4 regions of the Pseudomonas sp. S3_B11 genome follow, and region 1 is predicted to be linked to each of the others. Evidence: predicted binding sites of a transcription regulator. Region 1 holds the regulator's gene; each other region holds the start of a gene.
What was found. The regulator sigma-54, encoded in region 1, starts transcription at its own class of promoters, with help from an activator protein. The targets are predictions, from matches to a motif close to ANTGGCATNNANNTTGCTNT.

Region 1 (7,251 bases):
GGGGCGCGAAGACAAACTGGTGGTGCTGGACGAGCTTCTCGGTCAACTCAACCTAAGCTATGAACAGGTGGCCTACCTCGGTGACGACTTGCCAGACCTGCCGGTGATTCGCCGGGTCGGCCTGGGCATGGCAGTCGCCAACGCGGCCAGTTTCGTCCGCGAGCATGCCCACGGCGTCACCACGGCGCGAGGCGGCGAAGGTGCGGCCCGCGAATTCTGTGAACTGATCCTGCGCGCCCAGGGCCGCCTCGAAGCGGCCAACGCCGCGTACCTGTGAGCCATTTATGCTGAGCAAGAAGATTCGCACCATCGTGGTGTTCGGCTGTATCGCGGCGATTTTTGCTGCGGTGGGCTACTGGAACATCAGCCCCGAACGGTTTCTCGACCAGCCTGCGGCCCAGGTCGAGGAAAAGATCGACTGGTACGCGACCAACACGCATACCCTGCAGTACCTGCCCGACGGCAAGGTGCAATACGAGATGACGTCCGACAAGGTCGACCACGTAAAAGCCACTGACATTACGCTGGTTACCAAGCCCGATCTGAACATGTTCCGCGGCACCGAGTTTCCGTGGCACGTGCAGAGCGAGCACGCCGAAGTCAATTCCGGCGGCACCGAAGTGGAACTGATCGACTCGGTGCGCGTCGCCCGAACCGACGAAAAAAACCGTACGACCATCATCACCAGCACGCGCATGACCGTGTTCCCACAGCAAGAATATGCGCAGACCGAGCAACCCGTTAGAATCGACGGCGCCGGGGGTGTATCGACCGGCACGGGAATGAAAGCGTATTTGAAGGAAAGCAGGATACACCTGCTATCGAACGTAAGAGGACAGTATGAAGCTCGCTAAAACCCTCCCTATTTTGCTCAGTCTGGGCGCAGCACTGGGAAGCGCGAGCGCCTGGGCTCTTCCCAACGACCGCGACCAACCTATCCGCATCCAGGCCGACGACGCCCAGCTCGACGACAAGAATGGCGTTGCCACCTATAAAGGCGACGTGATCATCACCCAGGGCTCGATGAAGGTCACCGGCAATACCGTGACCATCACCCGCACCCCGTCCGGCGACATCGACGTGGTGACCTCGGTGGGTAACCTGGCCTATTTCGAGCAACTGCAAACCGCAGGCGATACCAAGCCAGTGCAGGGCTATGGGGTAACCATCCAGTACCACGCCTCCCAGGATCGCGTGGTCCTGATCGACCGCGCCAAGGTCGTCGACAAGGACAACAACGTCACCCAGGGCGAGAAAATCGTCTACGACACAGTCAAGAAGCTGGCCAGCGCCGGTCGCGCCACCGGCAGCAAGGTGACCGAGTCGCGTCCGCGGATCGACATGGTGATCCAACCGAAAAAGAAAACCGACGAGCAGAAGGCCCAGTAATGGCAACTCTGAAAGCTCAGCACCTGGCCAAGAGCTACAAGAGCCGTCAAGTCGTGCGTGATGTCAGCCTGTCCATCGACAGCGGCCAGATCGTCGGCCTGCTCGGCCCCAACGGCGCGGGCAAGACCACCTGCTTCTACATGATCGTCGGCCTGGTCCAGGCCGATCAGGGTCGCGTGCTGATCGACGACGTGGACGTCAGCCACCAGCCAATGCACGGCCGGGCGAAGGCAGGTATCGGCTATTTGCCGCAAGAAGCGTCGATCTTCCGCAAACTGTCGGTTGCCGACAACATCATGGCGATCCTCGAGACCCGCAAGGAACTCGACAAGGCCGGTCGTCGCCAGGAGCTGGAAAGCCTGCTGCAGGAATTCCACATCAGCCACATTCGCGACAACCTGGGCATGAGCCTGTCCGGCGGCGAGCGGCGGCGCGTGGAAATCGCCCGCGCCCTGGCCACCGCACCGAAGTTCATCCTGCTCGACGAACCGTTCGCCGGCGTGGACCCGATCTCGGTAGGCGACATCAAGCAGATCATCCATCACCTCAAGGCCAAGGGGATCGGCGTGCTGATCACCGACCACAACGTGCGCGAGACGCTGGATATCTGTGAAACCGCCTACATTGTCAACGACGGCCAGCTGATCGCCGAAGGCGACTCCGCAGCCATCCTGGCCAATGACCTGGTCAAGGAAGTGTATCTGGGCCATGAGTTCCGCCTGTAAGCACAAGTGTCTGGCGAATTGTCCGAGCGTCGTTTAATTTTATTATGGCGACGCTCTAGGCAAACACTTCAGTTTCAGGCATATAATTTGCTTAAGTTTGGCGCCTCGGCGCCCTGTAGTGGATGGCGCATGTGCGCCGGCGAATAAGGTGTTAAGCCCCTGCCATGAAACCATCGCTAGTCTTGAGAATGGGCCAGCAGCTGACGATGACACCGCAGCTGCAACAGGCCATCCGCCTGCTCCAATTGTCGACCCTGGACCTGCAACAGGAAATCCAGGAGGCCCTGGAGTCCAATCCGATGCTCGAACGCCAGGAAGAAGGCGACGACTTCGACAACACCGATCCGCTGGCCGACAACGTCGAGCAGAAGACCAACACCGAAATCCCGGAACCGGCCTACCAGGAAACCGCCCCGACGGTGGACAACCTCGAGGATGGCGAATGGAACGAACGCATCCCCAACGAACTGCCTGTGGACACGGCCTGGGAAGACGTCTACCAGACCAGCGCCAGCAGCCTGCCGAGCAGCGATGACGACGAGTGGGACTTCACCACCCGTACCTCTGCTGGCGAAAGCCTGCAAAGCCACCTGCTGTGGCAGTTGAACCTGGCGCCGATGTCCGACACCGATCGCCTGATCGCCGTGACCCTGATCGATTGCATCAACAACCAGGGCTACCTGGACGAGACCCTCGAAGAAATCCTGGAAGCCTTCGATCCCGAGCTCGACATCGAGCTGGACGAGATCGAAGCCGTCCTGCATCGCATCCAGCAGTTCGAACCGGCCGGCATCGGTGCCCGCAACCTGGGCGAGTGCCTGTTGCTGCAACTGCGCCAGTTGTCCGCCAAGACACCATGGCTGGCCGAAGCCAAGCGACTGGTCACCGATTACATCGACCTGTTGGGCGGCCGCGACTACAGCCAACTGATGCGCCGCATGAAGCTCAAGGAAGATGAGCTGCGCCAGGTCATCGAACTGGTGCAGAGCCTCAACCCGCGCCCCGGCTCGCAGATCGAATCCACCGAGCCCGAATATGTGGTCCCCGACGTGATCGTGCGCAAGCACAATGATCGCTGGCTGGTGGAGCTCAACCAGGAGTCGGTGCCCAAGCTGCGGGTCAACGCCCAGTACGCCGGCTTTGTGAAGCGCGCCGACACCAGCGCCGACAACACCTTCATGCGCAACCAGTTGCAGGAAGCCCGCTGGTTCATCAAGAGCCTGCAAAGCCGCAACGAAACCCTGATGAAAGTTGCCACCCAGATCGTCGAGCATCAGCGCGGCTTCCTGGAGTACGGCGATGAAGCGATGAAACCGTTGGTCCTGCATGACATTGCCGAGGCAGTGGGTATGCACGAGTCGACGATTTCCCGGGTAACCACCCAGAAATTCATGCATACCCCTCGGGGTATCTATGAATTGAAATATTTTTTCTCCAGCCATGTCAGCACCTCCGAAGGCGGCGAATGCTCGTCCACGGCCATCCGCGCGATCATCAAAAAACTGGTGGCCGCGGAAAATCAGAAAAAGCCGTTGAGTGACAGCAAGATCGCTGGTTTACTGGAGGCACAAGGCATTCAGGTGGCCCGCCGTACCGTCGCCAAATACCGCGAATCCCTCGGGATCGCGCCTTCGAGCGAACGCAAGCGGTTGATGTAACAGGCCACGCCACAGCGTTCCAGTGGCAGGCATTTCTGCCTGCCGCTTTATGCACTGGCAACGAAGGAGAAGCTGTATGCAAGTCAACATCAGTGGACACCAACTGGAAGTGACCGAACCCCTGCGCACCTACATCGGCGAAAAGCTCGACCGATTGGAGAGGCATTTCGACAAGATCACCAACGTGCAAGTCACGATGAACGTCGAGAAGCTGCTGCAGAAAATCGAAGCCACGCTGCATATCCCCGGCGGAGAAGTGGTTGCCAACGCAGAGCACACAGACATGTATGCCGCGATTGACCTGCTGACCGACAAGCTGGATCGCCAACTCAAAAAGCATAAGGAAAAGACCCAGAGCCTCCTCCAGGGCGCAACCGGTCGTTAACCCCCCAATCCATGATCCGACTAGAAACCATCCTGACCCCCGGCCGTTCCCAGGTGAACGCGCCGGGCGGCAGTAAGAAGAAAGCCCTCGAACACATTGCCAACCTGATCCACCGCGAGGTACCGGATCTGGAAATGCAGGACGTCTTCGAGGCATTGGTTGCCCGTGAAAAACTCGGTTCCACCGGTTTTGGCAACGGCATCGCCATTCCCCACTGCCGTCTCAAGGGTTGTGCCGCGCCGATCAGCGCGCTGTTGCACCTTGAAACCGCTATAGATTTCGACGCCATCGACGGCGCCCCGGTGGACCTGCTGTTTGTATTGCTGGTCCCGGAAGCGGCGACCGATGCGCACCTCGAGCTGCTGCGCCAGATTGCCAGCATGCTGGACCGCAAGGAAGTGCGCGAAAAACTGCGCAGCGCACCGAGCAATGAAGCGTTGTACCAGGTTGTCCTGGACGAGCAGAACGGTCATTAAAAATGCGCATGATCATTGTCAGTGGCCGCTCCGGCTCCGGTAAAAGCACGGCCCTCAACGTGCTTGAGGACAGCGGCTACTATTGCATCGACAATTTGCCCGCCGGCCTGCTGCCGGAACTGGCCGAGCGCGCCCTGATCCACACCGAGCTGGCGCAGCCGCTGGTGGCGGTGTCCATCGATGCGCGCAACCTGCCAAGCCACCTGTCGCGTTTTCCTGAACTGCTCGAGGAAGTGCGCAGCCGGCATATCCAGTGCGACGTGCTGTACCTGGATGCCGATGAAGAGACACTGCTCAAGCGTTTCTCCGAAACCCGCCGGCGCCACCCACTGAGCAATGCCAACCGCTCCCTGGCCGAAGCCATCGAGGATGAAAGCCTGCTACTGGGGCCGATCGCCGACCTGGCGGACCTGAAGGTCAACACCACGCATCTGAACCTGTATCAGTTGCGTGACACGATCAAGCTGCGCCTGCTCAACCAACCCGAGCCAGGCACGGCGTTCCTGGTGGAGTCGTTCGGTTTCAAGCGTGGCATGCCCATAGACGCCGACCTGGTGTTCGATGTGCGCTGCCTGCCCAATCCTTATTGGAAACCGGAATTGCGTGAGCAGTCCGGGCTTGATCAACCGGTGATCGACTACCTGGCCGCCCAGCCGGATGTCGAGGAAATGTACCAGGACATCTCCAGCTACCTGCTCAAATGGCTGCCCCGCTTTGCCGCGAGCAACCGTGCCTATGTCACGATCGCCATCGGTTGTACCGGCGGCCATCACCGCTCCGTCTACCTGACCGAACGCCTGGGTCAACTCCTGCAACAATCCCTGAAGAACGTCCAGGTTCGCCACCGCGACCTCAGCTAAAGGATTCACATCGCGATGCCTGCTCAGGAAATTGAAATCATCAACAAGCTGGGTTTGCATGCCCGAGCGTCGGCCAAGTTCGTCGGAGTCGCAGGCCAGTTCAAGGACACCACCATCAGGGTTGGCCGCACACCCGAGACTGCGGTCGACGGTAAAAGCATCATGGCGATGATGATGCTCGCCGCTGGCAAGGGCACCAAGATCCACCTGCACACCGAAGGTGAACAGGCACAGGAGGCGATGGATGCCCTGGTGGATCTGATCAACAGATACTTCGACGAAGGCGAATAACTGACCAAATCCCAAGGCGGATTTATTGTGGCAAGGGAATTCATTTGTGGGAGCAAAGCTTGCTCGCGATGAAGGCGACTCGGTAACTCAGAAAACCGAGGTGCCTGGATCGCGAGCAAGCTTTGCTCCCACAGATTCCCTCGCCACAGATAAATCACATCACCCTAAATGCCTGCCGTTTGTCACGCCAACGCCGTATCCAGCACCATCATCAGACAAAACCCCACCAACAGGCCCAGGCTCGCCAGTTTCTCGTGACCATTGCGACGGGATTCGGGAATGACCTCGTGAGTCACCACCAGCAACATCGCCCCAGCCGCCAGCGCGAGCCCCAGGGGTAAGAGCATCTCGGCCAGGCTCACCAACCAGGCGCACAGCAGCGCGAACACTGGTTCGACCAGCCCTGACGCCGCGCCAATCAGGAACGCCTTGGCCCGCGACATCCCCGCCGTAGCCAGCACCAGCGCGATCACCAGCCCTTCGGGTACATCCTGCAAGGCGATGCCCATCGCCAGGCTGTCGGCATCCGGCATGCCGCCGCCCGCCGACACTCCCACTGCCATGCCTTCGGGAATGTTGTGGGCAATGATGGCAAACACAAACAACCAGATTCGCGGCGCAATGATCGGACGACCTGGCGCCGCGACCAACCTTTCGGGACAGGCGCAGATCTTGCGGTCCACCAGATACAGCCCGAACGCGCCCAATAGAATGCCGAAACTGATGAGGCCGCTGGCCGCCCAAGGCGTCAGTCCCAACTGCTCGGCCGCAGCAATGCCCGGCACGATCAGCGAAAACGCCGTGGCCGCAAGCATCACCCCGGCACCGAAGCCCAGCAGCGAATCGCTGACGGCCTGGGGCATGCGCCGGATGACCAGCACCGGCACGGCCCCCAGCGCGGTGCCCAAGGCGCAGAGCCCGCCGCCCTCGAGCGCCCGCAGCAGCCTGGGCTCCAGGTCCAGCCATGCCAGGCCCTTGGCTACCAACAATGTCATCCCGGCCAACAGCAACAACGACCCCAAGGCATAGCGGAACATCCGTCCGCTTCCAATCGCCAGTGTTTGAGTATCCATAGTCAGCCTTGGGTTGCTTTCATGAAGGACTCGAAGTCAGCGCAACCTGGTAGCGCCGGGCGACCTCGGGCCAGTTGATCACGTTGTAGAAGGCGCTGATGTATTCCGGACGGCGGTTCTGGTAGCGCAGGTAATAGGCGTGCTCCCAGACGTCCAGGCCAAGAATCGGCGTGTTGCCCTTCATCAGCGGGCTGTCCTGGTTGCCGCTGCTTTCCACCACCAGGGTCTTTTGCGGGGTCACGCTCAACCAGGCCCAGCCGCTGCCGAAACGGCTCAGCGCTGCCTTGGTGAAGGCTTCCTTGAAACCCTCGATACCGCCCAGTTGCGCTTCGATCGCTGCCGCCAGGGCGCCATCGGGCTGGCCGCCGCCCCGGGGCGTCATCACTTCCCAGAA
Region 2 (7,251 bases), 3.0 Mb from region 1:
GTCGCCGGGTGTGCGCATCGGCTGGATGATCGCGGGGAAATTCCAACAGGAAATCCAGCGGCTCCAGACCTTCAGCACGCACTCGGCGTGCAGCGTCACGCAGATGGGCATTGCCGCGTACCTGGAAAACGGCGGCTATGACCGGCACTTGCGCTATATCCGCCAGGAATACCGCAAGAACCTCAGCGCCTTTCAGCTGGCGGTGCAGCAGTACTTCCCCGAAGGCACGCAGATGAGCCGTCCCACTGGAGGCTTCATCCTGTGGGTCAGCCTGCCGGGGCGGGTCAATACCCAGGAGTTGCATGTGCGGGCGTTGCAACAGGGCATCAGTATCGCGCCAGGGCTGATTTTCAGTAATACCGAGCAGTTCAACCACTGCATTCGCTTGAACTGCGGCATACCCTGGAACCGGGAGGCGGAGCGGGCCTTGATGACGCTGGGGCTGTTGGCCACTCAATTGTGCCAGGAGACGGCCAACGGATTTCTTTAGATATCAGCGACTTGGCTCGATGTGCTTGTCAGCGCCTCATTATCAGGCGAGCATGGGGGTCTCTGCCGTCAATGCTGTTGTATTTATGAAAGCCATTGTTCCTGCTGCCTGGGTTTTGATCGGTCTGTTGAGCGTCTTCCACATGGGAGGCGTCGTCGCGGCAGCGCCAGCGCAGGAAAAACCGGCTGCCAGTGCCACGAAGGATGCGCCGAAAAAAAACACAGCGGCCAAGAAGCCTTCCGCCAAGAAAGTGGCACCCGCGAAGAAAAAACGCGCCCCCATCGCCTCCAAGAGCAAATCCGCCCACGAGGTCGCCAAGACCCCATTGCCGCCGGCCAAGCTGGATTTGAGCTTGCCCCATGAGATGGTCGATAAACTGCAACCACCGGGTAAGGTGGTACAGTCCAGGCGTGAGCCGCTCTTGCCGTCGATGTTCGGTGAGAAACCCGGTCCCTTTCAGCTCAATGGCCGTTTGTTGAGCAATGAAATGCAGCTGCCACTGCGCAGCCCGGAGCGCCACGAGGTGGAAGGCGCGGCGCTGGACTTCGAATTCAAGCAATAAACCTTCGGCAGGCCTGCGGTTCGTCGCTGACCATTCGGTCATCTCGCCGTGGGCAAAAAAACACGCAGACGGTAATTTAAAACGAGTGTTTTAGCCGTTACTCTGTGTTCTGTTACTAACCATTACTGTCGTGAGGATGTTGTCGTCATGAAATGCCGTGAAGGCTGTGGCGCCTGTTGCATCGCCCCTTCCATCAGCTCACCTATCCCTGGCATGCCCCAAGGCAAACCGGCGGGAGAACGTTGCGCACAATTGTCGGTCGATAACCTGTGCCGGATCTTCGGCCAGCCGGAGCGTCCGGCAGTGTGCTCGGCGTTCGAAGCCGACATCGAGGTTTGCGGCAGCAGCAGTGAAGAGGCCATCCGACTGATCGGTTGGTGGGAGCAAATCACGGCAGCGTAATGAGTCAATGAACGGATCCTAACTGAACGAACTTGGACAATAAGGAAAAGAACTATGGGTTCGCTGCATCGTATGGCTGTGTTGTGTGGGTTGACCGTGTTGCTGGCAGCGGCCACCGCTCAGGCAGAGGACTGGCAGGTTGCCAGGGAGAAGGACGGTATCAAGGTTTCCCTCAGTGAGGTGACGGGCTCCAAATACAAGGCCTACCGTGGCGTGACGGTGATGAAAACCACCATGGCCAAGCTGCGGGCCCTGCAGGAAGACGTTCCCGGTGCCTGCGCTTGGATTCATGAATGCAAGAGCCAGAAACTGCTCAAGCACGAAGGCAATCAGAGCTGGACCTACACCCAGTTCAACACGCCATGGCCGGTGACGTCCCGGGACTCGGTGCTTGAAGTTACCACCGAAGAGGGCGCTGATGGCAGCCTGACCCGCAAGCTCAAGGGCGTGCCGAAATACCTGCCTGAAGAGCAAGGTTTCGTGCGGGTGACCCAGGTCGACGGCTTCTGGAAGTTCACGCCAAAGGGCGCTGACCAGATCGAAGTGACCTACCAGGTCCATACCGAACCAGGGGGTGACGTGCCGTCCTGGCTGGCGAACAAGTTCGTGGTGGATGCGCCGTTCAACACCTTGAAAGCCCTGAAGGAACGCGCCGAAAACTGATCGGCCACGGCTGCACTGCAGAGACCGCCCCGGAGGCGGTCTTTTCATGTGTGCCGTCCAGACGCCCGGCGGAACGATTGTCCGGCCCTCAATGTCGAGATAGAGGTAAGCCAGGCCCTGAATTGATCAAGGAGACACCGATGCAAAAGTGGGAAATCACTTTCGTGGATGATCATGGCGAAGCCATCGCCGAGCAGTTCGACTACGAGCAGGAGCCTACGATGGAGCAGGCTGCACAACTGATTCGCGAAAAATTGCTGCCCGTGCCCGCCCAACTGGACCTCAACGACCTGGAAGGTCGCACCGAAGATCCCACCGTCAAGAACCTCAAGTCCCAGCACAGCATTGAAATCATCAGCATTACACCGATTTCATGAAACGGTGCCTGGTCTCGCTTGGCAGCGGCTGCCACTTGCGGCTACTCTGCAATTGAGATCAGCGAAAGGATCGCGAAGGTCCGGTCTTGTCAGCTACATGCTTGTGTCCCGACGGCCATTTGATGCCGTACCGCTTGCAGCCTGAGGGCTTCACGCACGGGAAGACGGAAAGTCTATCCATTGGTTTCAGGAGGACGTTTCATGAGCACAGCCTATCAAGAAGACATCAGCACCAGCGTGTTGCGCCGCATGAAAGAAGGCGGTTTCGATTTTTCCCGATTCCATCCCATTGAGTTCTACGCCATTTTCCCGGACGAGGAGCGGGCGCGCAGGGCGGCAGGTCATTTTCGGGGAGAATCGTTGAACGCGCAGATCAGTGCACGGGACGATGGGGCTTGGTCGTTGGAACTGAGCCGGGTGATGTACGCCACCTACGATGACATTGGCGACTTCGAGCAAGACTTTGAGGCAGTCGTCGAACCCTTGGGTGGTGTGATCGAGGGCTGGGGTGTCAAGCAAGAGATCCGGCGCCTGCAGGCCTGACAGTTACTCACCGCAACCACAGCAACGGCTGACCTTTGTGTCGGCCGTTTTCATGTCTGTGAGCTAACCGAACATTGAACATTACTGTGGGAGCCAAGCTTGCTCGCGATGGCGGCGGCACATTCAACATCGATGCGGGGCTGACCCACTGCCATCGCGAGCAAGCTTGGCTCCCACAGGGATTTGTGGCGGACGCCGAATAGGCGAGCATGTCCCCCGGCAACACCACAAGCGCCAGGTTTTGTACCTAACTGTATCCAGATCAAGCCGCGTCGTTTTTCCGTGACTATGCTCAGCAGAGCGACGCCCCTGCGTCGCAATGAAGCGGGGGACAGCGGGGTGGGGGCATTTGTTGCACTAGAAAAGTGCGCGGCCTGTCAGAGGAGAATCCAACCCGTTGATCATAAAGCGTTTATGCCGATGGCACGGGGCTTGCGAAGCCTTGCTGCCAGGGTGACAAGGAGTACGGCATGATCCGCAGCGGTTTTGATGAAATGTACGATGCCAACGGCCAGGTCCGCCCGCATTACCAGGCGTTTGCCCGCTGGCTGGCTGAAACGCCTGATGAGCTGCTGGCGCAACGCAGGCGCGAAGCCGACCTGTTGTTTCATCGTGCTGGCATTACGTTCACGCTCTACGGCGACGAGCAGGGGACAGAGCGCCTGATCCCTTTCGACACGATCCCGCGCAGCATCCCGGCCAGTGAATGGCGGGTGGTCGAACGTGGCTGCATCCAGCGGGTCAAGGCGCTGAACATGTTCCTGGCCGATCTCTACCACGAACAACGGATCATCCGGGCCGGGATCATTCCCGCCGAACAGGTGCTGGCCAACGAGCAGTACCAACTGGCGATGCAAGGGCTGGATCTGCATCGTGACATCTACGCGCACATTTGCGGTGTCGACCTGGTGCGCGACGGTGACGGCACGTACTACGTGCTCGAAGACAATCTTCGTACGCCCAGCGGCGTCAGCTACATGCTCGAAGACCGCAAGATGATGATGCGCCTGTTCCCCGAACTGTTCGCCGCCCAGCGTATCGCCCCCATCGACCATTATCCGAACCTGCTGCTCGATACCCTGAAAAGCTCCAGCCCGCTGGACGATCCCAGTGTCGTGGTGCTCACGCCAGGGCGTTTCAACAGCGCGTTCTTCGAGCACGCTTTCCTGGCCCGGGAGATGGGCGTGGAATTGGTGGAAGGCGCCGACCTGTTCGTGCGCGATGACAAAGTGTTCATGCGCACCACCGACGGCCCGAAAGCGGTGGATGTGATCTACCGTCGCCTCGACGATGCGTTCCTCGATCCACTGGCCTTCAATCCGGACTCGATGCTCGGGGTGCCGGGCCTGTTGTCGTCCTACCGTTCCGGCAACGTGGTGCTGGCCAATGCCATCGGCACGGGCGTGGCGGACGACAAGTCGGTGTACCCGTTCGTCACCGACATGATCCGTTTTTACCTGGACGAAGAGCCGATCCTGAAGAACGTTCCTACATGGCAATGTCGTAATCCTGCCGAGCTGTCCCACGTGTTGGCGAATCTTCCCGACCTGGTGGTCAAGGAAACCCAGGGTTCCGGCGGTTATGGAATGCTGGTGGGGCCGGCCGCGACGACGGCGCAGATCGATGCCTTCCGCGAACGGATCAAGGCCAAGCCGCACGCCTACATCGCTCAGCCGACGCTGTCGCTCTCGACCTGCCCGACCTTTGTCGAAAACGGCATCGCCCCGCGCCACATCGACTTGCGGCCGTTTGTGCTCGCTGGCCGTGAGACCCGCGTGGTGCCTGGCGGGCTGACACGGGTGGCGCTGCGCGAAGGTTCCCTGGTGGTGAATTCATCCCAGGGCGGTGGGACCAAGGACACTTGGGTAGTCGAGGATTGAGGAGCTGCCATGCTGAGTAGAACCGCCTCGGACCTGTACTGGATGTCGCGCTACCTGGAGCGCGCGGAAAACCTCGCACGGATGCTCGACGTCAGCTATTCGTTGTCACTTATGCCCCAGGACGGGCGTGGCGACGGCCTGCACGAGCTGGCCATGCCATTGCTGATCACCGGCACGCTGGATGATTACCGGGAGCGACACGGCGAGCTGCACGCCGAGCGCCTGCTGCATTTCTTTGCCCTGGAAGCGGCCAACCCGGCCAGTATCTACAGTTGCCTCGGCGCCGCGCGAGCCAGTGCCCACGCGGTGCGTGGACGAATCACCGCCGACATGTGGGAGAACATCAACGCCACCTGGCTGGAGATTCGCGGTATCGCCGAGCAGGGCTTGAATCGCTACGGCATGAGCCGTTTCTGTGAGTGGATCAAGGAGCGATCCCACCTGTTTCGTGGTGCAACCTACGGCACCATCATGCGCAACGACGCGTTCCGCTTCATTCGCCTGGGGACCTTTATCGAAAGGGCCGACAACACCCTGCGCTTGCTCGACGCCCGCTACGAAATGGCCGGCGACCAGGCCGACACGGTCAGCGATGGCACGGCCCACGCGTATTACCAATGGAGCGCCTTGTTGCGGGCCTTGTCGTCCTTCGAGGCCTACACCGAGATCTACCGTGACGCCCCGGGCGCTCGCCATGTGGCTGAGTTGCTGCTGTTGCGCGCCGATGTGCCGCGTTCGCTGCGCGCCTGTACCGAAGAAATCAACCAGATCCTCGCGAGCCTGCCGGGCACCAACGGTCGGCAGGCACAACGGCTGGCGGCGGAAATGGACGCACGCCTGCGCTACACCGGCATCAATGAAATCCTCGACGGGGGCCTGCATGCCTGGCTCACCGAATTCATCCCACTGGTCCGTGAACTGGGCAATGCCATTCACAGTTCCTACCTGGAGGTCATATGAGACTCTCGATCAGCCATGAAACGGCCTACCACTATGAAGATCAGGTGCGCGCCAGCATCCAGTACCTGCGCCTGACGCCCCACGACAGCGAACGCCAGCATGTGTTGAGCTGGCAACTGGATTTGCCCCGGCCGGTGCGGGCGCAGCTGGATCCGTTCGGTAACATCCTTCACGTACTGACCCTGGACGAACCCCACGAAACGGTCATCATCGGCGCCCGCGGACAGGTGGACATCGATCCGTTGCGCGAAGCCGAGCACGAGAGCCAATCGGCGCTGCCGTTCCTGCGCTTCACCCGGCTGACCGAGGCGGACGAGGCCCTTCGCACCTTCGCCGCGCAGCAATGCCAGCAGCGTCGCGATCGCACGGCGCTGATCGACCTGATGCACGGGCTGAACCAGCACATGATCTACACCCCTGGCACCACTGAGGTCGAGACCAGTGCGGCGCAGGCTTTTGCCGGTCGTAGCGGGGTGTGCCAGGATCACACCCACGCCTTCCTGGCCTGCGCCCGTAGCCTGGGGGTGCCGGCGCGGTATGTCTCGGGGTATCTGTTCAGCGAAGAGAGCGAACACCTGGCAAGCCATGCCTGGGCGGAGGCCTGGCTTGACGACGCCTGGTACAGCTTCGATGTGACCAACCAACTGGCTCGTCCGGAGCGCCACCTGAAGCTGGCTGTGGGCCTGGATTACCTGGACGCCTGCCCGGTGCGTGGCATGCGCCGCGGCGGTGGTTGCGAGCAGATGCATGCCAAGCTGGTCGTGCCTGCTGCACCGGTGATCACGGTGCAACAACAATAACCTTCCGACGAGGGCGCTTCTGTGGAGAGGGGATTTATCCCCGCTGGGCTGCAAGCAACCCAAAACAGACAACTCAATCCGTCTGGCACACTGAGGAGTCTGGGTTCAGGGCCGCTTCGCGCCCCAGTGGGGATAAATCCCCTCGCCACAAAAAAAGCGATCTCACGGGGCCAATGGCTGCTTGCGTCCCGCCATATGCTTCAAATAACCCACCAGCAAATCCAGCTCCGAATCCGGCAGCACCGCTGCCGAGAACCCGGGCATCTTGCCCTGGGGCCAGCGACGCAGCGCTTGCGGGTCGCGAATGTAGCGCTTGAGGAAATCCCCGGAGAAGTATTCGGTCGGGTTGAAAGGGATGTTCAGGTCCGGGCCGAACTGCGCATCACCCGCGCCATTGAGCCGATGGCACGCCAGGCAATTTTTCTGGAACAGCTCGAAACCTTTATTGACCGGGTCGTCCTTGGCCAGGTTGGGCGCCGGCAGCAGGGCCGGGAAGCGTTCGGCCACGGCCGACAGGCGCTTGATGGTCGCCACCGCGTAGGGCCATTGCTCCGGGCTGATGTGGCCAGCCTGC
Region 3 (7,251 bases), 980 kb from region 1:
GCGGCGATGCAGACGGCCGCCACGGTGTACATGCCCAGCAAGGTGCGGATGCCGCCGAAACGGTCCGCCAGGGCGCCGCCCAATGGACGCATCAGGCTGCCACCGAAGACGCAGGCGGCGGTGTAGTAGCCGGCGGTGACCGGGCTCAGGCCATATTGGTCGTTGAAGTAGCCGGGCAGGGCGCTGGCCAGGCCGATGAAGCCGCCGAAGGTCACGCTGTAGAAGAACATGAACCACCAGCTGTCGCGGTCGCCCAGGGCCTTGAGGTAATCGGCCATGGATTTGGCTTTTGGCCGCTCGGGGGCGTTCTTGGCCAGCCAGGCGAAAAGCACCAGGGTCAGCACCAGCGGGATCAGCGCGAAGCCGAACACGTTGGTCCAGCCGAAGGCCACGGCCATGACCGGTGCGATCAACGCAGCGAGCACGGTGCCCGAGTTACCAGCACCGGCAATGCCCATGGCCTTGCCTTGATGCTGTGGCGGATACCACTGGGACGCCAGCGGCAGGGCCACGGCGAACGAAGCACCGGCCACACCCAGGAACAGGCCGAGCAGCAGGGCTTGTTCGTAGCTGTGGATACCCAGTTTCCAGGCGCAGAACAGCGCGCTGATCACGATCACCTGGCCCACCATGCCGGCGGTTTTTGGCGAGATCCGGTCGGCCAGCAGGCCCATGAACAAACGCAGCACGGCGCCAGCCAGGATCGGCGTCGCGACCATCAGGCCGCGTTGCTGGGTGGTCAGGTGCAGGTCAGCGGAGATCTGTACCGCCAGTGGGCCGAGCAGGTACCAGACCATGAAGCTCAGGTCGAAGTAGAGGAAGGCCGCGAACAGGGTCGGGGTATGGCCGGATTTCCAGAAGCTTGAATTCATCGCGCACCTCAGCTGTAAAAGTCTCGAGAAATGAGTCAGTGCTTTGAGCAGTGCGCCGTCTGTGGTCGCACCACCGGTCCCGAAGGGCCAAAACAAAAAAACGCCGCAACCCGGATCGCCAGAGAGGCAAGAAGGGTGTGCGACGTCTTTGTCGTAGGTGGGGCAACCGCCGTTGGTTACCTGTGGGTTTGCTTAAGCGATATCTGTGCCAGGTCTGTCATGATCGTTCCTACGCTCTGCGTGGGAATGCATCCCGTGACGCTCTGCGTCACCTTGTGAAGCGGAACGCGGAGCGTCCCTGGCGGCATTCCCACGCAGAGCGTGGGAACGATCATTAGTAGGGGGCGAGGCAGGCGCTACAAGGCTTTCAGCCCAGCAGCTCATTCATGGCAATGATCTGCTCCGCCACCTGGATCAGCTTCTGCTGGCGGCTCATGGCCTGGCGGCGCATCAGGGTGTAGGCCTGTTCCTCGTTGCATTCCTTCATCTTCATCAGCATGCCCTTGGCCAGTTCGATGCGCTTGCGCTCAGCCAATTGCTGGTCCCGGGCCAGGAGCTGGGCGCGCAGGGCCTGGTCGCTTTCGAAGCGGGCCATGGCCACGTCGAGGATCGGTTGCAGGCGCGCGGCATGGATGCCTTCGACGATGTAGGCGCTGACGCCCGACTTGATCGCCTGGCGCATCACATTGGGGTCGTGCTCGTCGGTAAACATGACGATCGGTCGTGGCTGGTCGCGACTGACCAGCACCACTTGCTCCATCACATCGCGCCCGGGTGACTCGGTATCGATCAGGATCACGTCCGGACGCACCGTTTCGACGCGCGCTGGCAGGTCGATGGTCAGGCCGGATTCGTCGATGACTTCGAACCCGGCTTCAATCAGGGCGGCCTTGAGGCGACCGACTTTTTTCGCGGTGTCGTTGATCAGCAGGATACGCAGCATGGTCGTGGCTCCTGTCAGCGGCTGGCGAGAAGGGGAGCCGCATCGCTCAAGGCGTGCAGTTTGAAGCTGCGGGCGTACCCGGCCGGATCCGAGCCGTCCCAGGTGATGCCGTCGATCAGTTGGCTGCTGCGCATGTCCTGGCGCGGGGACGCGATGTCCAATGCCGCGCAGGCTTCGCGGTACAGCTTGAGTTGCTGGACGTCCTGGGCCACGGCCAGGTAATCCGGGTCTTCGCGCAGCAGGCCCCAGCGGCGGAACTGGGTCATGAACCACATGCCGTCCGACAGGTACGGCAGGTTCACCTCGCCGTTGCCATGAAAGCGCATGGCGTGGGGATCCTGCCAGCTATTGCCCAAGCCGTCGGCATAAATCCCCAGCAGGCGCGGCTCGATGCAGTCCAGCGGGGCGTCGAGGTATTCAGGCGCAGTCAACAGTTGCGCGGTACTGCGACGGTTTTCGCTGCTTTGTTCGATGAAGCGGCTGGCTTCGAGGATCGCCATCACCAGGGCCCGGGCGGTATTGGGGTATTGCTCGACGAACGCGCGGGTGCAACCCAGGACTTTTTCCGGGTGATCGGGCCAGATGGTCTGGGTGGTCGCCAGGGTGAAACCGAGGTTCTGCTTCACCGCGCTGGCGCACCAGGGCTCGCCGACGCAAAACCCGTCGATACGCCCGGCTTGCAGGTGCGCGATCATTTGCGGCGGAGGCACGACCACGCTGTCGACATCCGACAACGGGTGGATGCCCTGGGCGGCGAGCCAGTAATAGAGCCACATGGCGTGGGTGCCGGTGGGGAAGGTCTGGGCGAAGGTCAGTTTCGGGCGAGTTTGGTGCACGTGTTGTTCCAGTGCTTCAGGACTGGTCACGCCCTGGGCCTGCAAGCCATGGGACAGGTTGATGCTCTGGCCGTTCTGGTTCAGCCCCATCAGCACGGCCATGTCACTCGCCGCGACCCCGCCGATGCCCAGGTGCACCGCGTAGATCAACCCATACAGGCTGTGGGCGGCATCGATTTCGCCGCTGACCAGCTTGTCGCGCAGGTTGGCCCAGGAGGCCTGGCGCTTGAGGTTCAGGGTCAGGCCGTAGGGTTGGGCGAAGCCCTGGGTGGCGGCCACGACGAGCGGGGCACAGTCGCTCAAGGCCATGAAACCGAGGTTGACCGCGCTCTTTTCCGGGGCATCGCTGCCGTTGACCCAGGCCAGGGGGTTGGCTGGAACTTCATTCATCGGTATCACCTTCCACATAAAAAAGCGCCGTGTCCGGGCCCAGGAGGCCGGACGACGACGCCGTTGTCCCTTAAAACAGTGTGGCACTCATTCCGTCGTTGGCATGGGCGCTGATGACCAAAAGGGTGCAAGGCATATGCCAGCGCTATCGTTTTGTGCGGGCGCCTCGCTTGAGCCGCCGTTGCCCGGCTATAATCGCCGCCTCATTTCGTCGCCCGAGTCAAAGCCGCCCATGTACACCCTGGCCCGTGAACTGCTGTTCAAACTCTCCCCGGAAACTTCCCACGACCTGTCCCTGGACTTGATCGGCGCGGGCGGACGCCTCGGCCTAAACGGTTTGTTGTGCAAGGCCCCGGCAAAATTGCCGGTGACGGTCATGGGCCTGGAATTCCCCAACCCGGTCGGGTTGGCGGCGGGCCTGGACAAGAATGGCGCGGCCATCGACGGGTTCGCCCAGTTGGGTTTCGGTTTCGTGGAAATCGGCACCGTCACCCCCCGACCGCAGCCGGGCAACCCCAAGCCACGGCTTTTCCGCCTGCCGCAAGCCGAGGCGATCATCAACCGCATGGGGTTCAACAACCTGGGCGTCGATCATCTGTTGGCCCGTGTGGCCGCGGCCAAGTACAAGGGCGTGCTGGGCATCAACATTGGCAAGAATTTCGACACGCCGGTGGAGCGCGCCGTCGACGACTACCTGATCTGCCTGGACAAGGTCTACGCCCACGCCAGCTACGTGACCGTCAACGTCAGCTCCCCCAACACCCCGGGGCTGCGCAGCCTGCAGTTCGGTGATTCGCTCAAGCAACTGCTGGCCGACCTGGCCCGGCGGCGCGCAGAACTGGCGTTGATTCACGGCCGGCACGTGCCGCTGGCGATCAAGATCGCCCCGGACATGACCGACGAAGAGACCACCCAGGTGGCCCAGGCCCTGATCGAGACGGGCATGGACGCAGTAATCGCCACCAACACGACCCTGGGTCGCGAAGGTGTCGAAGGGCTGGAACACGGTGACGAGGCGGGCGGCTTGTCTGGCGCGCCAGTACGTGACAAGAGCACCCACACCGTGAAGGTGCTGGCCGCTGAATTGGCGGGGCGCTTGCCGATTATCGCCGCGGGCGGGATTACCGAAGGCCGCCACGCCGCCGAGAAGATCACCGCCGGGGCGAGCCTGGTGCAGATTTATTCGGGCTTTATCTATAAGGGGCCGGCGTTGATTCGTGAGTCGGTGGATGCCATTGCGGCGTTGGGTTGATTCAGGAACGGTCGGCATCTATTGATGCGAGCAAGTTGTGGGAGCAAAGCTTGCTCGCGATGCAGGCGCCTCGGTTCCAGGTAGACCGCGTCGTCTTCATCGCGGGCAAGCCTTGCTCCCACAGCGTGTCGCCACAACAGTGTTTGCAGCTCAACCTCTTGAAACCCAGGCATTAAAAAGGGCTCCTCGAAGGAGCCCCCTGGGCCGTAGCCCGCCGTCCGGATGGGACGTGCGTGGTTAAATCGATATGAGTGTCAAATTGTCGAGTTCTTGAGTATTAAGCCCTGTGTCAGCCGACGGCGTGAAGTTCGTTGAGTCTATGGATACCCGCAGTGCCGGTCATACCGTCCCAGTTGTCGCCGCGTCCTTCTCGCCAGCCATTGATCCAGGCTTGACGTACCGACGGTAGAGTAAAGGGGCAAAGCTCACGGGATTTACCACCAACGCCATATTGGTAACCACGTAAAAATGCTCTTTCCAACGGATCACGCTTAAGTCTTCTCATAGGGTGTTGCCCTCACTTGTTGACTGTTACTTAGCGTCGACCTCTATCGAGGCCGGGGCAGAATCATTCTGCCGTTGGTGGCTCGTTGCCGGCGTGACGAGCCGAGGTGTTGACGCCGTTGCGACGTCAACCTGTGTTGAGTTCTAACCAAAGCGTCACATGGATGGAATGATCGTTTTGTCATAAGCACGTAACAATAAAGATGTTAGGGCGATAAGTAACTTGATGTTCGTTGACCGCTTTTGAGCAAGACCCCTGTATGATCGGCCCTGCGCCGAAAGGGGTAGGTCTGGCTCGGATGAGAATGTCCTCCCGTTGCACTCGGGTACTATTCGACGAAAGGGTCGAGTTTTCACAATTTGTTGCACAGAATTTTTTTTCTGCCTTCGCATCTAAGCTCTTTTAACCTGAGCGGCGAGGGTGGCACGGCACACTTTCGTGCCACGCGGGTGCTCTTGAGAAAAGCACCTGATTGAACCCGGCCCGGCAATGCGTTGCCCGGTCCACTTAGCCAAAGGCTCTGGAAATCCCATGTCCGATCGTTTCGAACTCTTCCTCACTTGCCCCAAGGGCCTCGAAGGCCTGCTCATCGAGGAAGCCGTCGGGCTTGGCCTTGAAGAGGCGCGCGAGCACACCTCGGCCGTGCGCGGCATGGCCGACATGGAAACGGCGTATCGCCTGTGCCTGTGGTCGCGCTTGGCCAACCGCGTGTTGCTGGTACTCAAGCGCTTCCCGATGAAGGACGCCGAAGACCTGTACCACGGCGTGCTGGATGTCGACTGGCAAGACCACATGCTGGCCGATGGCACCCTGGCGGTGGAGTTCAGCGGCCACGGCTCGGGCATCGACAACACCCATTTCGGCGCCTTGAAGGTCAAGGACGCCATCGTCGACAAGCTGCGCACGCCGACGGGCGAGCGGCCGTCCATCGACAAGCTCAACCCGGACCTGCGCATCCACCTGCGCCTGGACCGCGGCGAAGCGATCCTCTCCCTCGACCTCTCCGGCCACAGCCTGCACCAGCGCGGTTATCGCCTGCAGCAGGGCGCCGCGCCGCTGAAGGAAAACCTCGCCGCCGCGATCCTGATCCGTGCCGGTTGGCCACGCATTGCCGCTGAAGGCGGGGCGCTGGCCGACCCGATGTGCGGTGTGGGCACATTCCTGGTGGAAGCCGGGATGATCGCCGCCGACATGGCGCCGAACCTGCGCCGCCAGCAGTGGGGTTTCACCGCCTGGCTCGGCCATGTGCCGGCGTTGTGGAAGAAACTCCACGAAGAGGCCAGTGAACGCGCCGCCGCCGGCCTGGCCAAGCCACCGTTGTGGATTCGCGGCTACGAAGCCGACCCACGACTGATCCAGCCGGGGCGTAACAACGTCGAACGTGCCGGCCTGAGCGAATGGATCAAGATCTATCAAGGCGAAGTCGCCACCTTCGAGCCGCGTCCGGACCAGAACCAGAAGGGCCTGGTGATCTGCAACCCACCGTACGGCGAGCGCCTGGGCGATGAAGCCAGCCTGCTTTACCTCTACCAGAACCTTGGCGAGCGTCTGCGCCAGGCCTGCCTGAACTGGGAGGCGGCGGTGTTCACCGGCGCGCCGGACCTGGGCAAGCGCATGGGCATTCGCAGTCACAAGCAGTATTCGTTCTGGAACGGCGCCTTGCCGTGCAAATTGCTGCTGATCAAGGTGTTGCCGGACCAGTTCGTCACGGGTGAGCGTCGTACCCCGGAACAGCGTCAGGCCGAGCGTGAACAGGCCGTCTACGACCAGGCCCCGGAAGTACCGCAGGAGCGCCAGTACAACAAGAACGGCAACCCGATCAAGCCAGCACCGGCGCCGGCCCCTGTGGTCGAGCAGGCGCGGTTGAGCGAAGGCGGGCAGATGTTCGCCAATCGCCTGCAAAAAAACCTCAAGCTGCTGAGTAAATGGGCCAAGCGTGAAGGCGTTGACTGTTATCGGGTCTACGATGCCGACATGCCGGAATATTCCATGGCCATCGACCTGTACCACGACTGGGTGCACGTCCAGGAATACGTCGCGCCGAAGTCCATCGACCCGGAAAAAGCCTCGGCCCGGCTGTTCGACGCCCTGGCGGCGATTCCCCAGGCGCTGAACGTGGACAAGAGCCGCGTGGTGATCAAGCGTCGCGAGCGCCAGAGCGGCACCAAGCAGTACGAGCGCCAGAGCGCCCAGGGCAAGTTCACCGAGGTCAACGAAGGTGGCGTGAAGCTGCTGGTCAACCTCACCGACTACCTGGACACCGGGCTGTTTCTCGACCATCGGCCGATGCGCCTGCGGATCCAGAAAGAGGCGGCCGGCAAGCGTTTCCTCAACCTGTTCTGCTACACCGCGACCGCCAGCGTCCACGCCGCCAAGGGTGGCGCGCGCAGTACCACCAGCGTCGACCTGTCCAAGACCTACCTGGACTGGGCGCGGCGCAACCTGTCGCTCAA
Region 4 (7,251 bases), 1.3 Mb from region 1:
GTGTAAGCCTTTGGCGGTATAAAAACCTGTGTCGCATCCACAACAAAAGGCGTCGGAAAAACCGCTGCACCTTGTGAGCAATGACAAATTCCAGACAAAAAAATGCCCGGCGAACCGGGCATTTTTTTATTGCGTGCGCTTACAGGTTGTAGCCACGCTCGTTGTGCTGGGCCAGGTCCAGGCCCACGGCTTCTTCTTCCTCGGTGACACGCAGACCCATGACGGCGTCCAGGACCTTGAGGATGATGAAGGTGACGATCGCGGTGTAGACCACCGTGAAACCCACGCCCTTGAATTGAATCCACACTTGCGCACCGATATCGGTCACGGTGCCGAAGCCACCCAGGGCCGGTGCTGCAAACACACCGGTCAGGATCGCGCCGAGGATACCGCCGATGCCGTGTACGCCGAAGGCGTCCAGGGAGTCGTCGTAGCCGAGCTTGCGCTTGAGGGTAGTGGCGCAGAAGAAGCACACCACGCCTGCTGCCAGGCCGATGACCAGAGCGCCCATCGGGCCCACGGTGCCGGCAGCCGGGGTGATAGCAACCAGGCCCGCCACCACGCCCGAGGCGATGCCCAGTGCGCTTGGCTTGCCGTGGGTGATCCACTCGGCAAACATCCAGCCCAGCGCCGCCGCAGCGGTCGCGATCTGGGTTACCAGCATCGCCATGCCGGCGGTGCCGTTGGCCGCGACAGCGGAACCGGCGTTGAAGCCAAACCAGCCGACCCACAGCATGGCCGCGCCCATCAGGGTGTAACCCAGGTTATGCGGCGCCATTGGCGTGGTCGGGAAGCCTTTGCGCTTGCCCAATACCAGGCACGCCACCAGGCCTGCGATACCGGCGTTGATGTGCACCACGGTGCCGCCAGCGAAGTCCAGCACGCCCCAGTCCCACAGCAGGCCGCCGTTACCGGACCAGACCATGTGGGCAATCGGTGCATACACCAGGGTGAACCACACGCCCATGAAGACCAGCATGGCGGAGAACTTCATCCGCTCGGCAAATGCGCCGACGATCAGGGCCGGAGTGATGATGGCGAAGGTCATCTGGAAGGTGATGAACACTGCTTCAGGGAACAGCGCCGCCGGGCCGGTCAGGCTGGCTGGCGTGACGCCTGCCAGAAACGCTTTGCCGAAACCGCCGATGAAGGAATTGAAGTTGACGACACCCTGCTCCATGCCGGTGGTGTCGAACGCAATGCTGTAGCCATAGATGACCCACAGGATGCTGATCAGACCGGTAATGGCAAAGCACTGCATCATCACGGAAAGAAGGTTTTTCGACCGAACCATGCCGCCGTAGAACAGCGCCAGGCCAGGGATGGTCATGAACAGTACAAGAATCGTGGCCGTGAGCATCCAGGCGGTGTCGCCGGAGTTCAGGACTGGGGCTGCCGCTTCTTCTGCCATGGCCAGGCCAGGCATTGCGAAGGACAACAGGGCTCCTAGCCCTGCGAATTTACGCAGAGTCATATTGTTTTCTCCTGGGGCGTTGGGTTTGGCGGCTTAGATGGCGTCGGTATCGGTTTCGCCGGTACGGATGCGGATAGCCTGTTCCAGATTGACCACAAAGATCTTCCCGTCACCGATCTTGCCGGTGTTGGCGGCCTTGGTGATTGCCTCGATCACCCGATCAAGATCCTTGTCGTCAATGGCGACATCGATCTTCACCTTGGGCAGGAAATCGACCACGTACTCCGCGCCGCGATACAGCTCGGTGTGACCTTTCTGCCGACCGAAGCCTTTGACCTCAGTAACGGTAATGCCCTGCACGCCGATCTCGGACAACGACTCGCGCACGTCGTCCAACTTGAACGGTTTGATGATGGCAGTGACTAGCTTCATGAAACTTTCTCCCGAATTGGTGGACTTGCCCCAGGAAAACAAACCCGACTCAAGTCTAAGCGCAGTGCCTGGCTTTGTAACGCGTCGTCGGCCCAAGTTGCCCGACAGGTGCCAGTTAACCGATCCTGACGAAACTCCCCGTTCCGCCTGCTGCACTGCATTCGTCACAGCGACTGCATCAGTGCATGGGTCATCAGCCTCTAAGCAGAAACCTTGCCATCTGCACCAAACCCTCTGATTTCAGTCTCTTGGCCACCTGCTCGACGTGCGTTGCGCCAAGAACCGCAGCGATACGCACAACAACAGTGCAGCCACGCCCGGGCCTATGCGCGAAAAGCGTGCATCCCTGGCTTGCGAATTGACTATAGACACTGCGTGATACACTGCCCGCCATTGTTTTCAGGACACCTGCCATGCTTGCCCCCAAAGACCTCCTCGACGCCCTGAGCGGCCACGCCTCCCGCATCTTGAGTGGCGACACGCCGCTGCCCAAAAGCGAAATCGAAAGCCAGTTCAAGGCCCTGCTGCAAAGCGGCTTCAGCAAACTGGACCTGGTAAGCCGGGAAGAATTCGACAGCCAGATGGTTGTGCTGGCCCGGACCCGGGCGCGGCTCGAGAGCCTGGAGGCCAAGGTTGCCGAGTTGGAAGCGCGACTGGCTCCGGCACAGGAATAAGCCACGAGCCGGCGACATACGCCCGGTCACCCAGGCGTATTCACCCCGACGGGTCAGAGACGGAAACGGCCGACCAGGGTATTGAATGACAGGGCCAGGTTGGACAGCTCCTGGCTCGAAGCATTGGTCTGGTTCGCCCCAGCCGCAGTCTGGGTCGACAGATCCTGGATATTCACCAGGTTGCGATCGACCTCACGGGCCACATGGGCCTGTTCCTCGGACGCCGTGGCAATCACCAGGTTACGGTCATTGATCTGCGAAATACCGTCGGCAATCTGCTCCAGTGCCTCGCCAGTGGCCCGGGCCAGACCCTGGGTCTCGGTCACCAGCGCCTGGCTCTTGCCCATGGCATCAACCGCACTGTCGGCACGGTCCTGCACCGAGTGAATCATGCTCTCGATTTCACCGGTAGACGCCTGGGTCCGCGCCGCCAGGGCGCGAACCTCATCGGCCACCACGGCGAAGCCGCGACCCTGCTCCCCGGCGCGGGCCGCCTCGATGGCCGCGTTGAGCGCCAACAGGTTGGTCTGTTCAGCGATCCCGCGGATCACATCCAGCACCTTACCTATATCGCGAACCTGCACGGCAAGGTCCCTGACCAGCCCGGTAGACGAAGTAATTTCCCGGGTGGCGTTGTTGATCGCCTGCACCGCGCTACGGGCCTGATCACGCCCCTCGCTGGCCTGTGTGCTGGTCGATTGCGACGCCTGTGAAGTGGAGACCGCGTTGCGGGCCACTTCCTCGACCGCCGAAGTCATCTCGGTCACGGCCGTGGCGGCCTGCTGGATTTCATCATTCTGCCGAATCAAGGCACGACTGCCATCATCGGTGACCGCCGTCAGTTCCTCGGCGGCAGAAGCCAACTGGTCCGAAGCGCTGGCAATCTGCTGGATGGTGGTCTTCAAGCTCGTCTGCATATCGCCCAGGGCCTTGAGCAATTGGCCGGCCTCGTCGCGACCACGACTGGTGATGTGCTGGGTCAGGTCGCCCTGGGCGATGCGTTGCGCGCAATCGACCGCCGTGGCAATCGGTCGGCTGATCAGACGGCTGATAAACACGCCCAACAGCAGCGCGGCGATAAAGGCCACGACGATGCCGCTGTACAACACGGTCTTGGCGGTCACCTCCTGCTGCGTGGCGGCCTTGGCGTCTTCGCTGATCTGGCGATCATTGGAGTCGATCATGATGGTCAACTGGTCCATCACCTTGCGATAGGTTTTCTGCAGGTCACCCAGCAGCAGGGTGCGGCCGTTCTCCAGGTCGCCAGCCGCCATCATCGCCACGTACTGCTGAACCATGGCCTGGTAGACCGGCCAATCGCGGGCCATCTGGTCGCCGGCAAGGCGCTCGTCTTCAGCCAGGATCCCTTTACGGTAAGCGGCGAAAGCCTGTTCGCTGGCCAACTGATTGGCTTTCATCGAGGCAAGAAACTCATCCTTCATGCTCTGCGGGGCGTTGCCGGCGGTAGCGACATACAGCCGGTACATGTCGCGCGTCTGGCCGACCGCCTTGGTCTTGGTCTGCGACGTGTTGGCGACCGAGACCAGATTGTTGTTGAACACCCCCTGCAAACGTGTCGACAGCGCGGAAACACCACTGACGCCAAGCATGCCCACGGCGAGCGTGATCAAGGCACAGAGGAAAAACGAGGTGATCAGTTTGGTCGATAATTTTGCGTCATTGAGCCAGTTCATCGGTGGATCCTCATGGACTGCTGGTCCAGCAGCCCTGTTATGTGTGCATTTCCCTGCCCCGCGTAACGCCAGGTAAAGGGCCTGTGTCCGGATTCCATCGCCGCTCGGGTCCGCCTGCCGACAGGACACTGTTGGCGCGACGCTTGATGGTTTTTTCGTCGTGACGTCGTACAACATCACAAACATACAAGCCAAAACCCCTGTTCCCCCTCAAGCTGGATGGAGCGACTTCCTTTCTCTCCCGCCCATTGCGCTCACGACGCTCTTGGCCATTACACTTCTGAAACACCTGAACTAGAGCCATTTCACAAAAACAAATAAATGATGGCTCTTAGCCATATTCATTGAGAAATGTTACATCATGTGAAATATTGATCGCAATGTAAGACATCGTACAACATCACAAACCTTAACGAACCGAGCCAACGGTCACGCGTCGAAACCCAACCGTGAGGAGTTACACATGCATCCGCAGAGGAGGGACCTGTCATTGCCCGGCGTGCGCAAGGCCAAGCCCATGAGGAATATGCTCGCGGGCGGCCTGGCCCTGTTGACGGTCAGCCTGGCGACCCACGGCGAGACGCTCGACACCAGCGCCTCGCCCGGCAAGCGACTGGCCGTGACCGCCGATTGCGTGGCCTGCCATAGCACCCGCGACGGCAAGCCTTTTGCCGGCGGTTACCCGCTCAACTCGCCAATGGGCGTCATCTACTCGACAAACATCACCCCCTCCATGAGCGCCGGCATCGGCCATTACAGCCAGGCAGACTTCGCCCGCGCCATGCGCGACGGCGTGACCCCGGACGGCACCCACCTGTACCCGGCGATGCCCTACACCTCCTACGCGAAGATGACCGACAGCGACGTCGCCGCCCTGTACCGGTACTTCATGGATGAAGTCGCGCCGGTGGATACGCCCAGCCCCAAGACCGAGCTCGATTTCCCGTTCAATATCCGCGCCTCGATGCTCGGCTGGAACGCCCTGTTCCATAGCCAGAAACGCTTCGAGGCGGATCCGGGCAAGTCCGCGCAGGTCAATCGCGGCGACTACCTGGTCAATGCGCTGGCTCACTGCGACACCTGCCATACCCCGCGCAACAGCCTGATGGCTGCAGATAACGCCAAGGCGCTTTCCGGTGGTTCGCTGGGGGCCTGGTACGCCCCGAACATCACTTCGGACAAGACCAGCGGGATCGGTGCCTGGTCGAGCAATGAGCTCGTTGCCTACCTGCGCAGCGGCCATGTGGAGGGCAAGGCGCAGGCAGCCGGGCCCATGGCCGAGGCAATCGAGAACAGCCTGCAATACCTCGGCGAAGATGATCTCAAGGCCATCGCCGCCTACCTGCTGCAGACCCAGCCGATCGCCACTGGCGAACGCCAGGCCCGCCATACCTTCGGCCAGGCGTCGAACGACGAACTCAGCCTGCGCGGCGGCAAGCCGCAGGACAATCCGGGCTGGCACATCTTCAGCGGCACTTGCGCCAACTGTCACCAGGCCAACGGCGAGGGCAGCCGCGAGTACCCCTCGCTGTTCCACAACACCGCGACCAGCCGCCGCGACAACCTGATCGCGACCATCGTCCATGGCGTACACCGCGAAGTCGACGGCGTGGCAATCGACATGCCGGCCTTCGGTCCCACTGCACTGTTCACCGATCGCCTCGACGACCAGCAGATCGCCGATGTCAGCAACTACGTCCTGTCCCGTTACGGCAATGCCGGACTGAGCGTGACCGCCACCGATGTGGCACAGGTACGCGAAGGCGGACCCAAGGCTCCCATCACGGTGCTGGCACGATACGGCGGACCGACGCTGGTGGTGCTCGGCCTGCTGATCCTCCTGGGGCTTTACAGGCTCAAGGCTCGTCGCCGACTGCAGGAGGCCTGAGCAATGGAGACTTCAATGACCGACCAACACATGCCCGTTTCATTCACCCCCACCGACCGACTGTCCCGCCGCAGCCTGCTGCGCGGGTCGGTCACCCTGGGCCTGGCGGCCCTGGTCGGCGGCCTCGGTCCCTGGCAATCGGCGATGGCCGAAGGCGACCAGGACTTTATCGTTCTTTCGCAATTTCTCGTCAGTCGCCCAGTCAGCCCGCTCCTGGCGGCGCGCTACTACCGCGCCCTGAGCCGCCGCGCACCGAACTTCACGGGCAATGTCGGCGCCCTCAGGCAGATGATCGACGGGCAAGGCTTCAAGCATGTGGACGAATACCTGGCCCAGGCCAACCCGGACCCATCGTTGAAGGCGACTGCGACCAGCATTATCTCGGCCTGGTACCTGGGCATCGTCGGTGAGCTCGCCGACGCCGAGCTGATCAGCTACCGCGAAGCGCTGATGTATCGCCCGACCCACGGCATTCTCATCATTCCAACCTACGGTGGTGGCCCCGACTCCTGGGGTGCCAAGCCAGCCAGCACGCAGGATTTCAAACTATGAGCAGCGTTGTTTACGACGCCGATGTGGTCGTCATCGGCTCCGGCGTGATGGGTGGGCTGATTGCCAGCGGCCTGGCCAAGGCGAACAAATCCGTGATCGTCCTCGAGGCGGGCCCACGAGTGAATCGCCGCGACATCGTCGAGGCTTTCCGCAATGCGCCGGTCAAGCTCTCGCTGGCCAACGCCAAGCTGCAGGGTGCCGGCTCGCCCTATCCGAGCCTGCCCCATGCGCCCTCCACCTATGGCGACTACCTGCAACAGGTTGGCCCGGTGAAGTACAACACCTCCTACCTGCGGGTGGTTGGCGGCACCACTTGGCACTTCGGCTCCTCGCTGTGGCGCATGCTGCCCAATGACTTCCGCCTCAACTCCCTCTACGGGCGCGGGCGCGACTGGCCGATCAGCTACGACGAATTGGAACCCTTCTATGCCCGCGCCGAGACCGAGCTGGGCGTGTCCGGGGTCGACGGCCAGGATGAAAGCGGCCAGGGCGGTGCGGCCTATCCACCGCGCTCGATCCCCTATCCGATGGAAGGCCTGAAGCCCAGCTACATGTTCAAGCGTCTCTCGAGCCTGTTGAGCAAGGGCGGCTACAACC

Region 2: the regulator sigma-54 is predicted to act here: its motif matches at 3,457-3,476, upstream of AB4O22_RS05010 (circularly permuted type 2 ATP-grasp protein).
Region 3: the regulator sigma-54 is predicted to act here: its motif matches at 3,166-3,185, upstream of AB4O22_RS17560 (CmpA/NrtA family ABC transporter substrate-binding protein).
Region 4: the regulator sigma-54 is predicted to act here: its motif matches at 2,048-2,067, upstream of glnK (P-II family nitrogen regulator).

Annotation. Positions count from the first base shown of each region.
Region 1 is NZ_CP162749.1:4,883,536-4,890,786, forward strand. Features, by position in the region: gene AB4O22_RS22105 (KdsC family phosphatase) at 1-277, shown strand, start outside; gene lptC (LPS export ABC transporter periplasmic protein LptC) at 285-854, shown strand; gene lptA (lipopolysaccharide transport periplasmic protein LptA) at 841-1,389, shown strand; gene lptB (LPS export ABC transporter ATP-binding protein) at 1,389-2,114, shown strand; gene AB4O22_RS22125 (RNA polymerase factor sigma-54) at 2,279-3,772, shown strand; gene hpf (ribosome hibernation-promoting factor, HPF/YfiA family) at 3,849-4,157, shown strand; gene ptsN (PTS IIA-like nitrogen regulatory protein PtsN) at 4,169-4,633, shown strand; gene rapZ (RNase adapter RapZ) at 4,636-5,493, shown strand; gene AB4O22_RS22145 (HPr family phosphocarrier protein) at 5,509-5,784, shown strand; gene AB4O22_RS22150 (ZIP family metal transporter) at 5,967-6,857, opposite strand; gene AB4O22_RS22155 (superoxide dismutase) at 6,877-7,251, opposite strand, start outside.
Region 2 is NZ_CP162749.1:1,056,873-1,064,123, forward strand. Features, by position in the region: gene AB4O22_RS04980 (aminotransferase-like domain-containing protein) at 1-490, shown strand, start outside; gene AB4O22_RS04985 (hypothetical protein) at 576-1,052, shown strand; gene AB4O22_RS04990 (YkgJ family cysteine cluster protein) at 1,200-1,454, shown strand; gene AB4O22_RS04995 (START domain-containing protein) at 1,509-2,117, shown strand; gene AB4O22_RS05000 (hypothetical protein) at 2,258-2,494, shown strand; gene AB4O22_RS05005 (ribonuclease E inhibitor RraB) at 2,696-3,037, shown strand; gene AB4O22_RS05010 (circularly permuted type 2 ATP-grasp protein) at 3,508-4,917, shown strand; gene AB4O22_RS05015 (alpha-E domain-containing protein) at 4,927-5,877, shown strand; gene AB4O22_RS05020 (transglutaminase family protein) at 5,874-6,677, shown strand; gene AB4O22_RS05025 (c-type cytochrome) at 6,840-7,251, opposite strand, start outside.
Region 3 is NZ_CP162749.1:3,903,506-3,910,756, reverse strand. Features, by position in the region: gene AB4O22_RS17570 (nitrate/nitrite transporter) at 1-872, opposite strand, end outside; gene AB4O22_RS17565 (ANTAR domain-containing response regulator) at 1,240-1,815, opposite strand; gene AB4O22_RS17560 (CmpA/NrtA family ABC transporter substrate-binding protein) at 1,830-3,041, opposite strand; gene AB4O22_RS17555 (quinone-dependent dihydroorotate dehydrogenase) at 3,274-4,293, shown strand; gene rmf (ribosome modulation factor) at 4,583-4,798, opposite strand; gene rlmKL (bifunctional 23S rRNA (guanine(2069)-N(7))-methyltransferase RlmK/23S rRNA (guanine(2445)-N(2))-methyltransferase RlmL) at 5,330-7,251, shown strand, end outside.
Region 4 is NZ_CP162749.1:6,221,694-6,228,944, reverse strand. Features, by position in the region: gene AB4O22_RS27800 (ammonium transporter) at 140-1,474, opposite strand; gene glnK (P-II family nitrogen regulator) at 1,508-1,846, opposite strand; gene AB4O22_RS27790 (accessory factor UbiK family protein) at 2,260-2,520, shown strand; gene AB4O22_RS27785 (methyl-accepting chemotaxis protein) at 2,574-4,214, opposite strand; gene AB4O22_RS27780 (cytochrome c) at 4,678-6,102, shown strand; gene AB4O22_RS27775 (sugar dehydrogenase complex small subunit) at 6,118-6,654, shown strand; gene AB4O22_RS27770 (GMC family oxidoreductase) at 6,651-7,251, shown strand, end outside.